Regions from separate parts of the Austwickia chelonae genome, predicted to be linked through region 1. Evidence: riboswitches for the same ligand, from Rfam matches in the RefSeq annotation. Region 1 holds a riboswitch; each other region holds the start of a gene.
The links. A riboswitch is a leader RNA that binds a small molecule or an ion and turns the genes downstream of it on or off. The one in region 1 is predicted to bind cobalamin.
Positions count from the first base shown of each region.

Region 1 (4,198 bases):
CGGTGTCCCACCAGGGTGACCCGGTGAAATGGACGAGGGCAGCGGCCACGATGACGCCCACTGAACCGAGCGTGTCGGCCAGGACCTCGAGGTAGGCGCCTTTGACATTGAGGCTCTCTCCAGCTCCGCTGTGCAGCAGAGCCAAGCCGATCACGTTGACCACCAGCCCTAGCGTCCCGACGGCCAGCATGGTGGTCGAGGCCGGTTCGTGGTGCGCGCCCAGGCGGGCGATGGCTTCGACGGCGATGTAGGCCGATACCCCGAGCATGATCATGACGGCCAGGCCGGAGGCGAAGACCTCGGCCCGGTAGGAGCCGAAGGTCCGTCGCCCGGTGGTGTCAGGGCGGGTGGCGATGCGGGAGGCGACGAGTGCTGCTCCCAGAGTGACCACATCCGCCGCCATATGTCCGGCGTCGCTGATCAGCGCAAGGGATCCTGCGGCGAGGCCGGCGACCAGTTCGACGACGAAGAAGGCGGCGATCAGGGCGAAGGAGACCGCCAGGCGCCATTGGTGGCGCCCAGTGGCTGAAACGCTGACGGCGTGTCCGTGCCCATGTCCGTGCCCATGGCCGCTCATCGCGCGTCCCTCAGCTGCTCGCTGCGGCCCGTGCTGCTCTCGGAGGAATGTTCGTGCAGGGTGTGTTCGCGGGTGACATCGAGCAGCATCCGGACGTGGGCGTCGAACAGCCGGTAGAAGACATTGCGACCTTCGCGACGGCCGGCGACGACACCGGAGGCGCGGAGCAGCCGGAGTGCTTGGGAGACAGTGGTTTCGGTTGTTCCGGTGGCTGCGGCCAGGTCGCAGACACACAGCTCGCCGCCTTCGAGCAAGGCGTACAGGATCCGGGTCCGCGTGGCATCGCCGAGCAATTTGAACAGGGCGCTGACCCGGGTGATCTCCTCCTCTGCAGGGATCTGTCTCGCGACGAGACGGACCTTGTCCGGATTGGCCGAACCGGTCGCGCAGCCATCGAGCCCCCGAACGGTCTCCGACATGCCTACCTCCAATGAACGCTACATCTGAATATCTGAACAGATGATAGGTGATGCTGAGGGGCGAGGGAAGGGCCTACTTATGGAACCTGTTGGCCTGCTGTCTTTTTCGCCGGATTCATCCGAGACGTTCTTGAGCTGGTCGTTGAGTTCGCGGGGGATCTCTCGGTGGACTGCAGGAGTGCTGAGGCTTCGACACGCCAATATCTTCGGGTTTTTTTCTTCGGCACCACAACATGTAGGGTTTGTGTCGCTGGTGGTCCGCGCTCGTCGAGCGTGGGGAAAGAGGGAACCCGGTGTGAATCCGGGGCTGCCCCGCAGCGGTGAATGGGAACGACACCCGTCAAGAGCACTGGGCGACAGCCTGGGAAGCGACGGGCAGTAGGCGGAGACGGCGACCAGCCCGAACCACGCCCATGAGTCCGAAGACCTGCCTCCGGTGCGTACGGCGACAGCCCTACGCGTCCACGGCCTCGAGGGAGGGCCGGGCGACACCCCGCGCGGCCATGCCATTGCGCGCCCGTCGTCCCTACCCCGCGGCCTCGACCTGCGAGGAGACAGACGATGACGAGCACCACCGCCCCGCCTGCACCACCGTCGACCCAGCGCGAGGAACCCATCACGGGCCTGCCCGAGATCACCGTCACCGCAGGCGACGGCAGCACCTCGCCTCTCGACCGGCCGCGCATCCACCGGCTCCTCGACCAAGCGACCCACGGCATCTCCGATGTCACCGCTGAACCCGTCCTGCGCGAACTGCGCCGCACCGTCTACGACGGCATCACCCAGGACGAACTGGCCACCGCGCTCATCCTCGCCGCTCGCACCCTCGTCGAACGTGAGCCCGGCTACTCCCAGGTCGCAGCCCGGCTCCTCCTCGACCGGATGCGCACCGAAGCCCTCAGCCACCTCGCCGGAACGCCTCGACAGCTCACCGCCGAGGAGATGAACGACGAATACGCCAGCTACTTCCCGATCTACCTCCGCAGGGCGGTCGATCTCGGCCGGGTCGACCCCGAACTGCTCACCTACGATCTCGACCGCATCGGCGCAGCCCTCGACGGCACCGCCGACCTCGACTTCGGGCTCCTCGGGCTCCAGACCGTCTACGACCGCTACGTCCTGCACGAACACGGAACCCGCTTCGAACTGCCCCAGGCCTTCTTCATGCGAGTCGCCATGGGACTCGCCCTGCGCGAGGACGACCGAGAGGCCCGAGCCATCGAGTTCTACCGGATGCTCTCCGGTTTCGACCTGATGACCTCCACGCCCACCCTGTTCAACGCCGGGACCACCCGCCCCCAGCTCTCCAGCTGCTTCCTCACCACCGTCGCCGACGACCTCGACGGCATCTTCTCCTCCTACCGGAACAACGCCCTCCTCGCGAAGTACTCCGGCGGACTGGGCAACGACTGGACCCCCGTCCGCGGCCTCGGCGCCCACATCCACGGCACCAACGGGCGCAGCCAAGGCATCGTCCCCTTCCTGAAGATCGCCAATGACACCACCGTCGCCGTCAACCAGGGCGGCAAACGCAAAGGCGCCGCCTGCGCCTACCTGGAGACCTGGCACATCGACATCGAGGAATTCCTCGACCTGCGGAAGAACACCGGCGACGACCGCCGCCGCACCCACGACATGAACACCGCCCACTGGATCCCCGACGAATTCATGCGCCGAGTGGAATCCAACGGCTCCTGGACCCTGTTCTCCCCCGACGAGACCCCCGACCTGCACGACCTGTACGGCGAAGAATTCAGCCGCCGGTACGCCGAATACGAGGCCGCCGCCGACCGCGGCGAACTCCGGCTGCACCGCAGACTCCCCGCCAAGGACCTGTGGCGGCGCATGCTCACCATGCTCTTCGAGACCGGCCACCCCTGGATCACCTTCAAAGACCCCTGCAATGTGCGCTCCCCCCAAGGACACACCGGGGTGGTGCACTCCTCCAACCTGTGCACCGAGATCACCCTCAACACCACCGCCGACGAAGTCGCCGTCTGCAATCTCGCCTCGGTCAACCTCGCCCGGCACATCACCCCCACCGGACTGGACGTCGACAAACTCCGGCGCACCGTCCGCACCGCAGTACGCATGCTCGACAATGTCATCGACATCAACCACTACACGATCCCCGAGACCCGCCGCTCCAACCTGCGGCACCGCCCGGTCGGCCTCGGGCTCATGGGACACCAGGACGCCCTGTTCACCCTCGGAATCCCCTACGCCAGCGACGAAGCCGTCGACTTCGCCGATTACTCCACCGAGACCCTCAGCTACTTCGCCATCGAAGCCAGCGCCGACCTCGCCGCCGAACGCGGCAGCTACCAGAGCTTCGACGGCTCCCTGTGGAGCCGCGGCATCCTGCCGATCGACTCCCTCCAACTTCTGGCCGCCACCCGACACGACGGCGAACTCGACATCGACACCAGCCACACCCTCGACTGGGACCGGCTGCGCACACACGTCCGCACCAACGGGATGCGCAACTCCAACGTGATGGCCATCGCCCCCACCGCCACCATCAGCAATATCTGCGGAGTCGCCCCCTCCATCGAACCCCAGTTCCAGAACCTCTTCGTCAAGGCCAACATGTCCGGCGACTTCACCGTCGTCAACGCCCACCTCGTCGGCGACCTGAAAGAACGCGGCCTCTGGGACGACCGGATGATCGCCGACCTCAAGTACCACGACGGCGCACTCGACCGGATCGACCGCATCCCCGACGACCTGCGACGCATCTACGCCACCGCCTTCGACATCCACCCCCGCTGGCTGATCGCAGCCGCCTCCCGACGCCAGAAATGGATCGACCAAGCCCAATCCCTGAACCTCTACGTCGCCGAACCCAGCGGACGAGCCCTCGACGAACTCTACCGCTCCGCCTGGAAATCCGGACTGAAAACCACCTACTACCTGCGCGCCCGCGCCGCCACCCAGGTCGAGAAGTCCACCCTCCGAGGCACCGACGGTCGCCTCAACGCCGTCTCCCCAGCGGCGCTCGCCGCCCCGGTGCCGGCTGCCGGGCCGGTCGAGATCCCGGCCGGACCCGCCGTCGCCCCGGCCGCCTGCTCACTCACCGACCCCGAATGCGAGGCCTGCCAGTGACCGCCACCCAGAACGCCCAGGACAGCGCGTCCTTCGACAGCCTGCACGTCCAGGACGTCGGCCGGGTCCACGTCGACGACAAGGCGATGATCAACGC
Region 1 is NZ_CP031447.1:2,805,280-2,809,477, reverse strand. It holds gene DX923_RS12405 (cation diffusion facilitator family transporter) at 1-577, opposite strand, end outside; gene DX923_RS12400 (ArsR/SmtB family transcription factor) at 574-996, opposite strand; cobalamin riboswitch at 1,234-1,445, shown strand; gene DX923_RS12395 (ribonucleoside-diphosphate reductase subunit alpha) at 1,558-4,101, shown strand; gene DX923_RS12390 (ribonucleotide-diphosphate reductase subunit beta) at 4,083-4,198, shown strand, end outside.

Region 2 (4,198 bases), 760 kb from region 1:
AAGGGATGCCGTGATCGAGGCGAGCGAGGAACAAAGGCCACGACGGATCCTTGTCGCACCGATGTAGATCCAGACAACGCAGACAAGGCGCACCGGGGACGACGACCGGCCCTACGGTCACCCGATTGGTGTCGTACACGACCGGCAGATGCGGCACCCTCGCGTTGCGCCAGAGCCCGGCGCGGATCGACGATGCCGCCACCGGGGAAAACAGGACGACCAAACCCGGCACTCTCCGGAACTCGCCGCCTCGCAGCTCCAGATCGAGCTCGTCCGCCGCGCAGCGACCGATCATGACGTCTTCGGCGAGTTCACGTCGGAGAAGTCCGGCCAGCTGATGAGCGATCTCCCCCTCCCCGTCGAAGAGGATCCGTGCTCTCTCGCTGTCCGCACCGATGTCTCCCGGACGAACCAGCAGGGAATTCCTCGTGTCGGCGGTACAAGCCTGGACATTCCGTCCTGCTACCAAATTTCTCATTTCAGAGAGTCCTTCCACGCCACCGGCCATCACGCCACACAGTCTGCGACCAGCCCAGGCGCATGCCGAGGAGTTGTCCACAGGGCCGAGGAGGAAGGCTGCGCCCGTACCGGACTCGTGACCTCCACGAGCGATGAGACGCGACCTTCCGGGTTCCCTATGCTCGGGACATGACCGATCCCTGGGCACAGCTGCCGGTGGACGTGCGCCGCTCTGCACGCCGCCGACGGACCGTCTCCGCACGGGTGGAAGCCGGCCGACTGGTCGTCCTGATCCCGGACGTCTTCACCACCCAACAGGAATCCGAATGGGTCGCCACGATGCGGATCCGACTGGCCGCCCGGCAGCGACGGGGCCCCAGCAGCAGCGACGAAGCCCTGCGCGCGCGAGCCCACGCACTGTCAGCTCGTTACCTGGGAGGACGAGCCGTTCCCGCTTCGGTGCGCTGGGTGGACAACCAGCACACTCGCTGGGGATCGGCAACGCCTTCCCGAGGAAGTATCCGGCTGAGTCGAACCCTGGTGGGGATGCCCGACTACGTCATCGACTACGTGCTCCTGCACGAACTCGCACATCTCCTCGAAGCTGATCACGGACCAGCCTTCTGGGCTTTGCTACGCGAGGTGCCCTTCGTGGAACGCGCACGAGGCTATCTCGACGGATACACCGCTGGCCGGTCCATCGCCCAGGACCCGACCCGTCATCACTGCGCAGCAGACGAGGAATAACACGGCCAACCGAAGGAACCAGCCTGTTCGAGCCCGTGATAGATTCGCGAAGAATCAGTCGCACCCACTTCTCGGGTGCCAGGGAATCCGGTGAGAATCCGGAGCTGGCGCGCAGCGGTGAGGGTGATGACGGCGGTGACGAACCACTGGGGAGCCCCGGGAAGGTACCGTCCGTCAAGTGATCCCCAGCCCGAAGACCTGCTGATTCGCTCCAGAGCATGCGGTCCTCGCGCACAGGGCCCCGGATCCACGGAAGTGATTCATGTCGGTCGCCGACACACCCTGTCCTGCCGTCAGGCCGGAAGCACCCGGCACGCTCCCCGAAGAGACCCTTCACGTGCTGGCTGAAGCGCCGCTGCTCTGGTCGGCGGATACCGAACGGACCGGGCCGGACGAATGCTGGCGACCGGCTACGACCCTCACCGATCCGTCCTGGTGGGCGGCCGCCGCGCCCGCCTACGCCCAAGGCCTCGACAGCCCCCGTACCCGGGCCGGAGCAGCATGCGCCTTGCAGCATTACACCGGACGACTCGCCGGCGTGGTCCTCATCGCCTGGGCGCACTCCGGTCTCCTCCTCGACCTCGACCACCGATCCTGGTGGTTCAGGACCGACACCCGATATGCGACCACCGCCGTCTGCGCCCCCGACCGGGCCACACTCGGTACCGCCGAGATCACCGGGGTCACTACCGCGCTCATCGACCACTGCACGCCGCTGGTCCACGCCTCCGAAGAAGGAAACCGTCTTCCCCGACGACTCGGCTGGGGAAGCCTCGCAGCCTCCTGTGCAGCAGCCTTCGCCCTCATCCACCGATCGGTCGACACCGCCGCGCGGCCATCGGTCGCCACCCGAGCACAGGAAAGCCTCGCTGCCATCGCACGACTCACCGGACGACCCCTGGTCACCGTTGGAGCCGACACCCCCGCCGGGCCACTCCACCAGCGCAGACACACCTGCTGCCTCGTCCACACCGGCCGAGGACACGGACACTGCGGCAGCTGCCCCCGACTCTCGGACGAGGAATGGCTTCACCGCCAACAGGACCCGCCCACCACCACGATCCCCGGCCTGACCTGGGCCGACCGGCTGTACACCTGATCGGACGGAAGAGCGATGACCGACCTACGCGTTCCGGCGCCACCCGCCACATCCCCGCCGGAAAGCACACCGAACGGCCGGCCTGCGGACAACCGCACCGGCAGCGGCCTCCCCGCCCCGACGAACAGGACCGGGCCACGAGGGCGACTCCGCCTCGCGCCGATCCTGTTGACGCTGACCGTGCTCACCGCAAGCAGCGTCGTCCTCTCACTGGCCTTCGGCTCCGAACACATCGGCGTCGACCGCGTCTGGGAAGTCGTCTCCGCCCACCTGCGAGGCCAGAACTCCACCGACACCGTCGCCGACACCATCGTCTGGGAACTACGGATGCCCCGGGCACTCCTGGCCCTGATCGTCGGCGCCGGGCTGGCCATCGCCGGATGCGGGATGCAGACGCTCGTCCGCAACCCCCTCGCAGACCCCTACCTGCTCGGCATCTCCTCAGGCGCCTCCGTCGGAGCCACCATGGTGATCACCCTGGGCGTCCTCGCGGCCTGGGGCAGCAACGCCCTGATGGTCGGCGCCCTCCTCGGGGCGCTCGGCGCATCGATCGCCGTCTACCTGGTCGCACTCGGCCAAGGCGGACTCACCCCGCTACGCCTGGTGCTCTCCGGAGTGGTGCTCTCCTCGGCTTTCTCCGCCATAGCCTCCTTCCTCGTCTTCCTCAGCGACGACAGCCGCGCCACCACCTCCGTGCTCTTCTGGCTTCTGGGCAGCCTCGGCGGTGCCAAATGGGCGATCCTCGCGCCACCGGCCGTCGTCGTCGCACTCGTCCTCGCCGCCGCCATCGCCGTCCACGGCTGGCTGGACGCCCTGGCCGCCGGTGAGGAGACCGCCACTGCGCTGGGCGTCCCGGTCGGCGCACTGCGTACTGCCGTTTTCCTGACCTTGAGCATCCTGGTCGGTGTCGTAGTAGCCGTCAGCGGGGGAATCGGCTTCGTCGGCCTGATCCTGCCCCACCTGGCCAGGATGCTCGTCGGCGCGACCCATCGGCGGATGATCCCGGTCGCTGCACTCGCCGGGGCCTTCTTCCTGCTCTGGGTGGATGTGCTGGCCCGGATGGTCGCCCCACCCCAGGAGGTTCCGCTCGGCGTGGTCACCGGGGCCATCGGGGCGCCGCTCTTCCTGCTGCTGATGGGACGACGCGGCTACCGGTTCGGGGGACAGTCGTGAACGCGGAGACTCAGGTCGTGTCAGAGGCGACCCGCCGATCACAGACCCCAGACCTGGGGACGAGTACTTCCGCGGCGGACGATGACGGTCTTCGTTTGCGCCGGGTCGGTTTCCGGATCGGCCGCGCTCAGCTCCTCGAAGAGGTCGACCTGTACATACCTCGAGGTCGGCGTACGGCGGTGGTCGGTACCAATGGTGCTGGAAAGTCGACCCTGCTCAAGATCCTTGCAGGATTGCGTCCACCGACCAGCGGCCAGGTCAGCCTCGACGGTGTTGATCTTCGTGCTGTCCCTGCGGCGTCCCGCGCCCGGCAGATCGCCTTCGTCGGGCAGGAGGACGTCCCTGCGGCTGACCTGTGCGTCCGGGAAGCCGTGGCTTTGGGCAGAACGCCGCACCGGCGGCCCTGGCAAGGTGGAGGTACGGGGGAACGTCGCCTCGTGATGGGTGCACTCACCGCTGTGGGTATGGCACATCGCATCGATGACCCCTGTGACCGGCTCTCCGGTGGGGAACGACGGCGGCTGGTCCTCGCCCGGGGGCTGGTCCAGGACGCCGGGATCCTCGTGTTGGACGAACCCACCAACCATCTGGACATCGCCTGGCAGCTCCGTCTCTGGTACCTCTTGGGCGAGCTCTCCGGCACCGTCGTCGCCGCTGTGCACGACATCGACATCGTGCTTCGCCATTTCGATGCCGTGATCGTTCTGGCTCAGGGCAGGG
Region 2 is NZ_CP031447.1:2,041,942-2,046,139, reverse strand. It holds gene DX923_RS08975 (hypothetical protein) at 1-478, opposite strand, end outside; gene DX923_RS08970 (M48 metallopeptidase family protein) at 649-1,206, shown strand; cobalamin riboswitch at 1,245-1,426, shown strand; gene DX923_RS08965 ((2Fe-2S)-binding protein) at 1,469-2,305, shown strand; gene DX923_RS08960 (FecCD family ABC transporter permease) at 2,321-3,478, shown strand; gene DX923_RS08955 (ABC transporter ATP-binding protein) at 3,496-4,198, shown strand, end outside.
Region 2: linked by a shared signal. The riboswitch ahead of DX923_RS08965 ((2Fe-2S)-binding protein) and the one ahead of DX923_RS12395 (ribonucleoside-diphosphate reductase subunit alpha) in region 1 are both predicted to bind cobalamin.

Region 3 (4,198 bases), 120 kb from region 1:
GGGGCCCGGCCGGCCAGTTCCTCCACGATGGCCAGGGTGCTCTCATACAGGCTGGGGTCCCCCCAGACGAGGAAGCCTCCGGTCTGGCCGTCGGCGAGCGCCTCCGAGACGGCCTGCCCCCACCGGTCGAGGCGTTGTTCGCGCCAGCGGGTGACGGCGGCGTCGTAGTCGGGGGCTGATCGCCAGGGCCGGGGCGGGTCGCGCAGTTCGACGACCTGGAGAGGGGTGGTGCGATGGCGGGTGATGAGTTCGCGCCGGATACGGACGGGTTCGTCGAGATCGGCTTCTTTGAGCACGACGAAGAGGACGTCGATGGTCTGGATGGCGCGGACGGCTTCGAGGGTGACCCAGTCGGGGTCGCCGGCGCCGATCCCGATCAGCAGCATCGTCCGGTTCACGGTGTGCCCGTTCTGGTGCGATGGTGTCGGAGGCTCATCGTGTTCCCTTCGTCCCGTGGTGGTCCGAGGCTCATGCTAGAGGTGTCTTTGTCGGGCGGGTTCAGGCGGCGGCGAGGACGGCGTCGAGGGCGTCGACGATCTGGGAGATCTCGGTGGCGGTGATGGTGAGCGGTGGGGCGATCCTGAGGGTCGAGCCGTGGGTCTCCTTGACCAGGACGCCGTGTTCGGCCATCTGCCAGGCGGCGTGTTTTCCGGTCATGAGGCCGGGGTCGATGTCGATGCCTGCCCAGAGTCCGCGGAGGCGCACGGCAGTGAGTCCTCGGCCGAGGAGTCGGTGCAGTCCTTCGCGGAGGAGCGGTTCGAGTTCTTTTGCGCGTTGTTGGTATTCACCGGTGCGGAGGAGTTCGACGACGGCTGTGCCGACGGCGGCGGCCAAGGGGTTGCCCCCGAAGGTCGAGCCGTGGGATCCGGGGGTGAAGACGCCGAGGACATCGGTGTCGGCGACGACGGCGGATACCGGGACGATCCCCCCGCCGAGTGCTTTGCCGAGCAGGTAGGCGTCGGGAACGACGTCTTCGTGGTCGCAGGCGAAGAGGGTTCCGGTGCGGCCGAGTCCGGATTGGATCTCGTCGGCGATCATCAGGGCGCGTCGTTCGGTGCACAGGCGGCGGACTCCTCGGAGGAAGCCGTCGGGTGGGATGACGACGCCGCCTTCGCCCTGGATGGGTTCCAGGAGGACGGCGACGGTGTCATTGTCGATGGCGGCGGCCAGGGCGTCGAGGTCGCCGTAGGGGACGATGCGGAAGCCGGGGGTGAAGGGCCCGAAGTGAGTGCGGGCGTCGGGGTCGGTGGAGAAACCGACGATGGTGGTGGTGCGTCCGTGGAAGTTGCCGTCCATCACGATGATCGTGGAGCGTTCGACGGGTACGCCTTTGGCGACGACGCCCCAACGGCGTGCCATTTTGAGGGCGCTCTCGACTGCTTCGGCTCCGGTGTTCATCGGAAGCACCATGTCTTTGCCGCACAGGTCGGCCAGTTCGCGACAGAAGGTGCCCAGGCCGACCGAGTGGAAAGCCCGGCTGGTGAGGGTGAGTTCGTCGAGTTGGGCGTGAGCGGCAGCCAGGAGGGCCGGGTGGCGGTGGCCGAAGTTGAGCGCCGAGTATCCGGCGAGGGCGTCGAGGTATCGGTGCCCGTCGATGTCCTGGACCCAGACGCCCTCGCCGCTGGCCAAGACGATCGGCACGGGTGAGTAGTTGGGGGCGATCCAACGGTCTGTATCGGCCAGATGGGTTGCGGTGCGGGGGCGCTGCCGTTCACGGCGGGCGATCGGGGTGGCGGGCTGCTCCAGCATTCCAGGGCTCCTGTCACGGGTGACGTCCGAGACAGCACACCGTGGTCGCCCGGATGGCCGACCGTTCCCGGTGTCCCTGCCTCGGGGACCGATGGGGTACCGACAGCTCCAGGCGACCGGGCTGAGACCGTCGGGGACGGGCATCACCGTTGCGGGACAGCGCCGGGTTCTCACCGGCTTCGCTGGAGGGTCGGCGGGTCGTCGGTGACGACCCGGGCACACGCTAACACTTGGGTGGGCTGCCTGGCCCGAACGAAGAGACTTCTCGTGGAAGGCAGCTGCGGGGCGTGACACGCAGGTCGGTGCCGGTTGATGCCGGGACGTGCCCGGATCGCCGGTGTTACTGTGACGGCGACCGCACTGCCGCGGTTGTCGATCGTTCAGCGAAGCCGGTGAGAATCCGGCGCTGTCCCGCAACGGTGATGCCCGTGCTTTCCTGGCAGGCTCAGTCCGGTCGCCTGACGGTCGGCCCACATCGACCCTCGAGGCCAGGGGGCGGGTGACGGCGGCATCGCCGCACGGTCCCTTCTTGCGCCTCGGGACGCTACCGAGGAGCTAGCGAGATGACCGAAACCATCGCCAGTACACCCCCGCTCACCTTTCCCGATCATGGCTGCCCGGCGTCCGTCGTCCGGTTGTGCTCTCACCATCGCGGGCAGAACGCCCTGTGGCAGGCCGGGACGATGAAGTACTTGATTCGCCACGACCGGATGGAGAGCCGGCGCCGTGAGCAGAAGGGCTGGATCGATGCGGCTCTCGTGGAGGAGACCTTCGAGTTGGTGATCGTGCGGGACGACCTGGGCGACCCGGTCGCTGCTCTCGACCTGGTGCGAGACGAGCACGGTCGGCTCTGTGTCACCCAGCGTGCTTTGTTGGACAGCCCGCGGAACCGTCGGCTGTTGGCGGCGGCAGCGGCGCGAGTCGTCGGCGCGGCCGGGGACGGCGTCGTGAATGTCCGTGGCGCGGTCGTCGCGTCGGCGCTGACCCAAGAAGGCTGGTCGGTGTCGGGCTACGCCGGGGACGACTACTACACCTGGTCTTCGGGGGCGATTCCCCCGGAGGTGTCCGCTCGTTGACCTGGGCGTCGAGTCAGGTCGACGAGGAATGCCGCGGTCAGGGCACTGTTGACCGCCGACAGGCTGTCGAGGTCGACGGCGGAGTGGCGTTCGGTCACCAGCGGTTCCACGGTGCTCAGGACGTGGTCCTCGTCGAGTTCGGCGGCCGCCGCGGCGAGGGTGCGTTGCAGCTCTGGGGAGAGCACCCCACCGGGGCGTTCTCCGGCGGCGGCGACCTCGGCGGCATATTTCTCGGATCGAACTACGAGCTCGTGGTCTTCGGTGGTGAGCATCAGCGAGGTGCGGTCGAGCAGGGCGATCCCGCGGTCGAGGCTGCCTTCGCCGAGATCTTCCACGGCGCGGACCAGGTGGGGGTGGGTGCCGCGGCCGGACTGTTCGGCGAGGAGCCTCAGTTGCAGCCCGAGCAGTCGTTCCTTGGTACGGGAGGCCGCTGATCCGTGCCCCAGGGGGACGGCGAGCAGGTCACCTGCGGCGGACCGTCCCATGGTGTCGAGGAGTTCGCGTCCCTGCCCCTCGTCGGTGTGCACGGTGTCGCGCAGCGGGGTGGGGGTGATCCCCAGGGTGAGCAGCAGGGTGAGCAGGGCCAGGGGGAGGCCGGTGAGGAAGACGGTGTGCAGCGAGTCCGACAGGCCCCAGCGGACGGCTTCGGCGATCGCCGGTGGCAGTTTCTGCAGGGTCGAAGGGTCTAGCACGGATCCGGCGTTGACGCCGGTGAGACCTTGTCTGGGGGTCTGCGTGGGCAGGTGGGAGGCGATGGCTTCGGGGAGGCGGGTCGTCATGATGGTGCCGAAGACGGCGACACCCACGGTGGAGCCGACATTGCGGAAGAACTGCACCCCGGCGGTGGCGACGCCCAGGTCGGCGCGCATCACGCTGTTCTGTACGACCAGGGTGTACACCGGGTTGCAGGCGCCCAGGCCGATACCGATGACGGCCATCGCGGCGGTCAGTTCGAGTTCGCCGGAGGTGCGGTCGAGGCGGGCCAGCAGCAGATATCCCAGCGTGACGACGAGGACGCCCAGGACGGACAGTTCCTTGTACCGGCCGGTGCGGGTGATGAACATCCCTCCGACGATGCCCATCAGCACCAGGGCCACCATGAGCGGCATCAGGATCATCCCGGAGTTGGTGGCGCTGACGCCGAGGACGCCCTGGGCGTACACCGGGATGTAGATGATGGCACCGAACATGATCATCGACAGCACGAAGGAGGCCAGCACCGACAAGGCGAAGGAGGAGTTGCCGAAGAGGTGCAGCGGCAGGATCGGCTCGTCGCTGCGGCGTTCGAGGGCGATGAAGAGCAGGAGCAGCAGCGTCCCGATGACATACATGCCGATGATCCGGGTCGACCCCCACGGGTAGGTGGTCCCGCC
Region 3 is NZ_CP031447.1:2,922,800-2,926,997, forward strand. It holds gene cobF (precorrin-6A synthase (deacetylating)) at 1-398, opposite strand, end outside; gene rocD (ornithine--oxo-acid transaminase) at 499-1,749, opposite strand; cobalamin riboswitch at 2,110-2,229, shown strand; gene DX923_RS12925 (hypothetical protein) at 2,313-2,825, shown strand; gene DX923_RS12930 (MDR family MFS transporter) at 2,777-4,198, opposite strand, start outside.
Region 3: linked by a shared signal. The riboswitch ahead of DX923_RS12925 (hypothetical protein) and the one ahead of DX923_RS12395 (ribonucleoside-diphosphate reductase subunit alpha) in region 1 are both predicted to bind cobalamin.

Region 4 (4,198 bases), 320 kb from region 1:
TCGCCTTTGCGTGGTCTGGTGAATGTGCTGCCTACGGGGCGTAACTTCTACACGGTGGATCCGAAGGCGATCCCGTCCCGGTTGGCGTGGGACACCGGTCAGGCCTTGGCTGACGACCTGTGTGCCCGGCATGTCCGGGAGACGGGTGCTCATCCGCGGTCGGTGGGTCTGTCGGTGTGGGGGACGTCGGCGATGCGGACCTCGGGTGACGATGTCGCCGAGGTGTTGGCCCTGTTGGGGGTACGCCCGGTGTGGGACGAGGCGTCACGGCGGGTCATCGGGGTGGAGCCGATCCCGTTGGCCGAGTTGGGTCGGCCCCGGATCGACGTGACCGTGCGGATCTCCGGTTTCTTCCGGGATGCTTTCCCCCATGTCATCGCATTGTTGGACGACGCGGTGCAATTGGTCGCCGGGTTGGAGGAGTCCGAGCAGGACAACTATGTGCGCGCCCATGTGGAGGCCGATCTGGCTGCGGAGGGTTCGCACGGCGATCGGCGGCGGGCCACGACGCGGGTCTTCGGCAGCAAACCGGGCACCTACGGTGCGGGGATCCTGCAGTTGGTCGAGTCGGGGAGTTGGCGTGGTGACGCCGATATCGCCGAGGTGTATGCCACGTGGGGCGGGTACGCCTACGGACGTGATCTGGACGGGGCGCCGGCGCGGGGTGACATGGAGACCGCGTATCGGCGGATCCAGGTCGCGGCGAAGAATGTGGACACCCGGGAGCATGACATCGCCGATTCGGACGACTACTTCCAGTACCACGGGGGCATGATCGCCACGGTGCGTTCGCTGACCGGGGAGAGCCCTCGCGCCTATGTCGGAGATTCCACAGCGCCGGAGGCGATTCGTACCCGTTCGTTGGCGGAGGAGACCGCGCGGGTGTTCCGGTCCCGGGTGGTGAATCCGCGGTGGTTGGCGGCGATGCGTCGCCACGGGTACAAGGGTGCTTTCGAGATGGCGGCCACGGTCGACTACCTGTTCGGTTTCGATGCGACCGCCGGGGTCGTGCAGGACTGGATGTACGAGTCCTTGGCGCAGGAGTACGTCCTGGACGAGACCAATCAGGAATTCCTGCGGGAGGCGAATCCGTGGGCATTGCATTCCATGGTGGAACGTCTGCACGAGGCGGCGGACCGTGGGCTGTGGGAGAAACCCGACCCGGAGGTCATGGACCAGCTGCGTGAGATCTACCTGGACGTGGAGGGCGAGATCGAGGACGGGCCCACCGGCCGGTGACCATCTGGCGGGTGTCTCCGGGGGGTGGATCCCGGAGACACCCGCCGGGGGTGGTCGTCACGTCGTGACCCGTCGCGGTGCGGGTCAGCGTCGGCTCAGTTCCTCACGTAGACGAGAGGTCTCCTCGGCGGTACGGCACATGGCGATGTACACCTCCAAGGTCATGCGGGCCATCGCGAGCTGAATCAGCCCGATGAAGGGGGCGACGAGCAGGATCACGATGCCCAAGCCGGCCTGTTTGTTGGCCATCAGGACGAAGGAGGAGAGCAGGGCGAGCAAGGTGAAGACGAGGACCAGGCTCATGAGCAGGATGTAGACGATCCGTACGATGTGCGGGGTCGCGAAATGCTGGAAGGACAGGTCGAACAGGGAACCCAGGAGACCTTTCTTGGTGTGCTGTTGCGGCATCTGCCCGGGATACATGGGGTTGGGTCCGGGGCCTTGCCCGTACTGCTGCTGGTGGGGGTATCCGCCGGTCTGCGGGTAGCCGGCGTTGTGCTGCTGGTAGCCGGTCCAGGCTTGGGGCTGGCCTTGGACGTGGCCTGCGTTCTGGGTGTTCCCGGGGTGTGCCCCTGGGGTGGCGGAGGCTCCGGCGGTCTGCTGTTGGGCGTACGGGGGCATCAGGGGCGTCCCTGGTGTCTGCTGATGCCCCGGCAGCGGCGGCGGAGCATAGCTGCCACCCTGCGCCTGTTCGTTCGACCCCTGTGGTGGCTGATGAGACATCAGGTTGTTTCCTTCTTCGTCGGTTCTTCCCCGAGGCGGGAAGGCACCGTTCACTTTAAGGCGGGAGTGGTCGTCGTGGTGGGCTTCGTCCGAACCCGCTGACATCGGTAGCGGCGCAGGTCATCGTCGAATCGGCGAACACCGAAGCGGCTGTTCCGATTCCGATGTCACAGCTCGTTCGCCACCGGTAGGCGCATACCTGCGCCGGGACACCAGGAAGAAGGACCTCTGTCCCACCTGTGGCGGCACAGGATGGCTATGGTCGAGCCGTTGATGAGGGAACCCGGTGAAAGGCCGGGACTGACACGCAGCGGTATGGCGGACAGGCGGACAAGACCACTGGCTTCGGCTGGGAAGGGTCCGACCCTGGATGAGGCCGAGTCCGAATACCTGTCAACGCTTTTCTGTCAATGTGCGTGCCGCGTGCCTCGGCCCACCGACGAACGGATCGCCAGTGCTCCGCCGCCTGCGCTCTCCGGAGCGTGCCCCTGTGTCCTGCCCTCGCCGACATCTTCACCGCCGGATGGCTCTCCTGACCATCGCTCTCGTGGTGACCCCGATCGTCTGTATGCACTTCGGGGCGGCGAAGGTCTCCGTCGCCCAGATCGCCCAGGTCATGTTGTCCCACCTACCCAGCTCTGGGATGTCCCCGCCCTCACCGATCGCTGACGCCCTGATCTGGGACAACCGGGCCCCACGGGTCCTGGCCGGGCTCGGGATCGGAGCGATCCTGGCCGTCGGGGGAACCGCGCTCCAGGCGATGACCCGCAACCCCCTGGCCGAGCCCTATGTCCTCGGTGTCAGCTCCGGGGCCTCCACCGGGGCCGCCGCCTCCGTGGTTCTCCTGGGCGTCGCCCACGGTGCGGGGCTGTCCGCGATGGCTTTCCTCGGCGCCGGGCTGGCGACCGTCCTCGTCCTCGCGGTCGGTGGCGGACGGAGCCAAGGCGTCCTCCATCTGGTCCTGGCAGGTCTCGCCTGCGGGTTCATCTTCCAGTCGGTGACCAATCTGATCGTCTTCTCCAGCGCCGACCCCGAGACAGCCCGCAGCGTCATGTTCTGGATGCTCGGATCGCTGTCGCACAGCACCTGGGACTCGGCCTGGGCCGCCACCCTCGTCGCCGTGGCACTGACCGTGCTCTTCTGGGTCACCGCCCCTCTGCTCGACGCCGTCTCCAGCGGCGACACCACCGCGTTGACCGTCGGCCTCGACCCGGTACGGATGCGCGTCGTCGTCACCCTCGTCGTCTCGTTCGCCGTCGCCGTCGCCGTGGCCGCCGCAGGCGGTATCGGTTTCGTCGGGCTGGTCGTCCCCCACCTGTGTCGGCATTTCCTGGCCCGTAACCACCGGGTGCTCGTGGTCGGAGCCGCGATGTCCGGAGGCATCTTCCTCGTCATCGCCGACACCTTCGCCCGAGTGGTCTTCGCCCCGTCGGAGATCCCCATCGGCGTCGTCACCGGCCTCGTCGGCGCTCCCATTCTGCTTGTCATGATCCGCGCCATGAAGACTCACCGATGAACAGCGCACCCGACGCCCTCTCCACCCACGAGGTCACCGTCCGTCGCGGCGGCCGGATCGTCGTCGACGGTGTCGGATTCACGGCCCGCGCCGGGAGCACGGTCGGCATCATCGGGCCCAACGGGGCCGGTAAGTCTTCTCTCCTGCTGGCTCTCCACCGGGCGCTCTCCCACGAATCGGGCACCATCGAGCTCGGGGCGACCGAGATCGGTGCGTTCTCCCGTCGGCAGATCGCCCAACAGATGGCCGTCGTCGCCCAGGAGAACGAAGCTGCGCTGCCGCTCACCGTGCGTGACAGCGTCAACCTCGGGCGTCTCCCCCACCGGCCGCTCCTGCGTTACGGCGACACCCAGGACCAGGAACGGATCAGCAAGGCCCTGGAACGGGTCGGGCTGGAGCCGCTCGCCGACCGGCTCGTCACCGAGCTGTCCGGCGGCGAGCGCCAACGCGTGCTGATAGCCCGAGCCATCGTCCAGAACGCGCCCTTCCTGTTGCTCGACGAGCCGACGAATCATCTGGACCTGCACCACCAGTTCCAACTCTTCGAGCTCGTGCGCACTCTCGACGCGACCACCGTGGTCGTCCTGCACGACCTGAACCTCGCCGGGCGGGTCTGTGACGAGCTGGTCCTGCTCGACAGGGGTCGGCCGGTGGTCTACGGGCCGCCCCGGGAGGTGCTGACCCCTCAGGTGGTCTCTGCCGTCTATCACGTGGATGTGG
Region 4 is NZ_CP031447.1:2,484,026-2,488,223, forward strand. It holds gene cobN (cobaltochelatase subunit CobN) at 1-1,239, shown strand, start outside; gene DX923_RS10920 (DUF4282 domain-containing protein) at 1,324-1,962, opposite strand; cobalamin riboswitch at 2,205-2,374, shown strand; gene DX923_RS10925 (FecCD family ABC transporter permease) at 2,453-3,478, shown strand; gene DX923_RS10930 (ABC transporter ATP-binding protein) at 3,475-4,198, shown strand, end outside.
Region 4: linked by a shared signal. The riboswitch ahead of DX923_RS10925 (FecCD family ABC transporter permease) and the one ahead of DX923_RS12395 (ribonucleoside-diphosphate reductase subunit alpha) in region 1 are both predicted to bind cobalamin.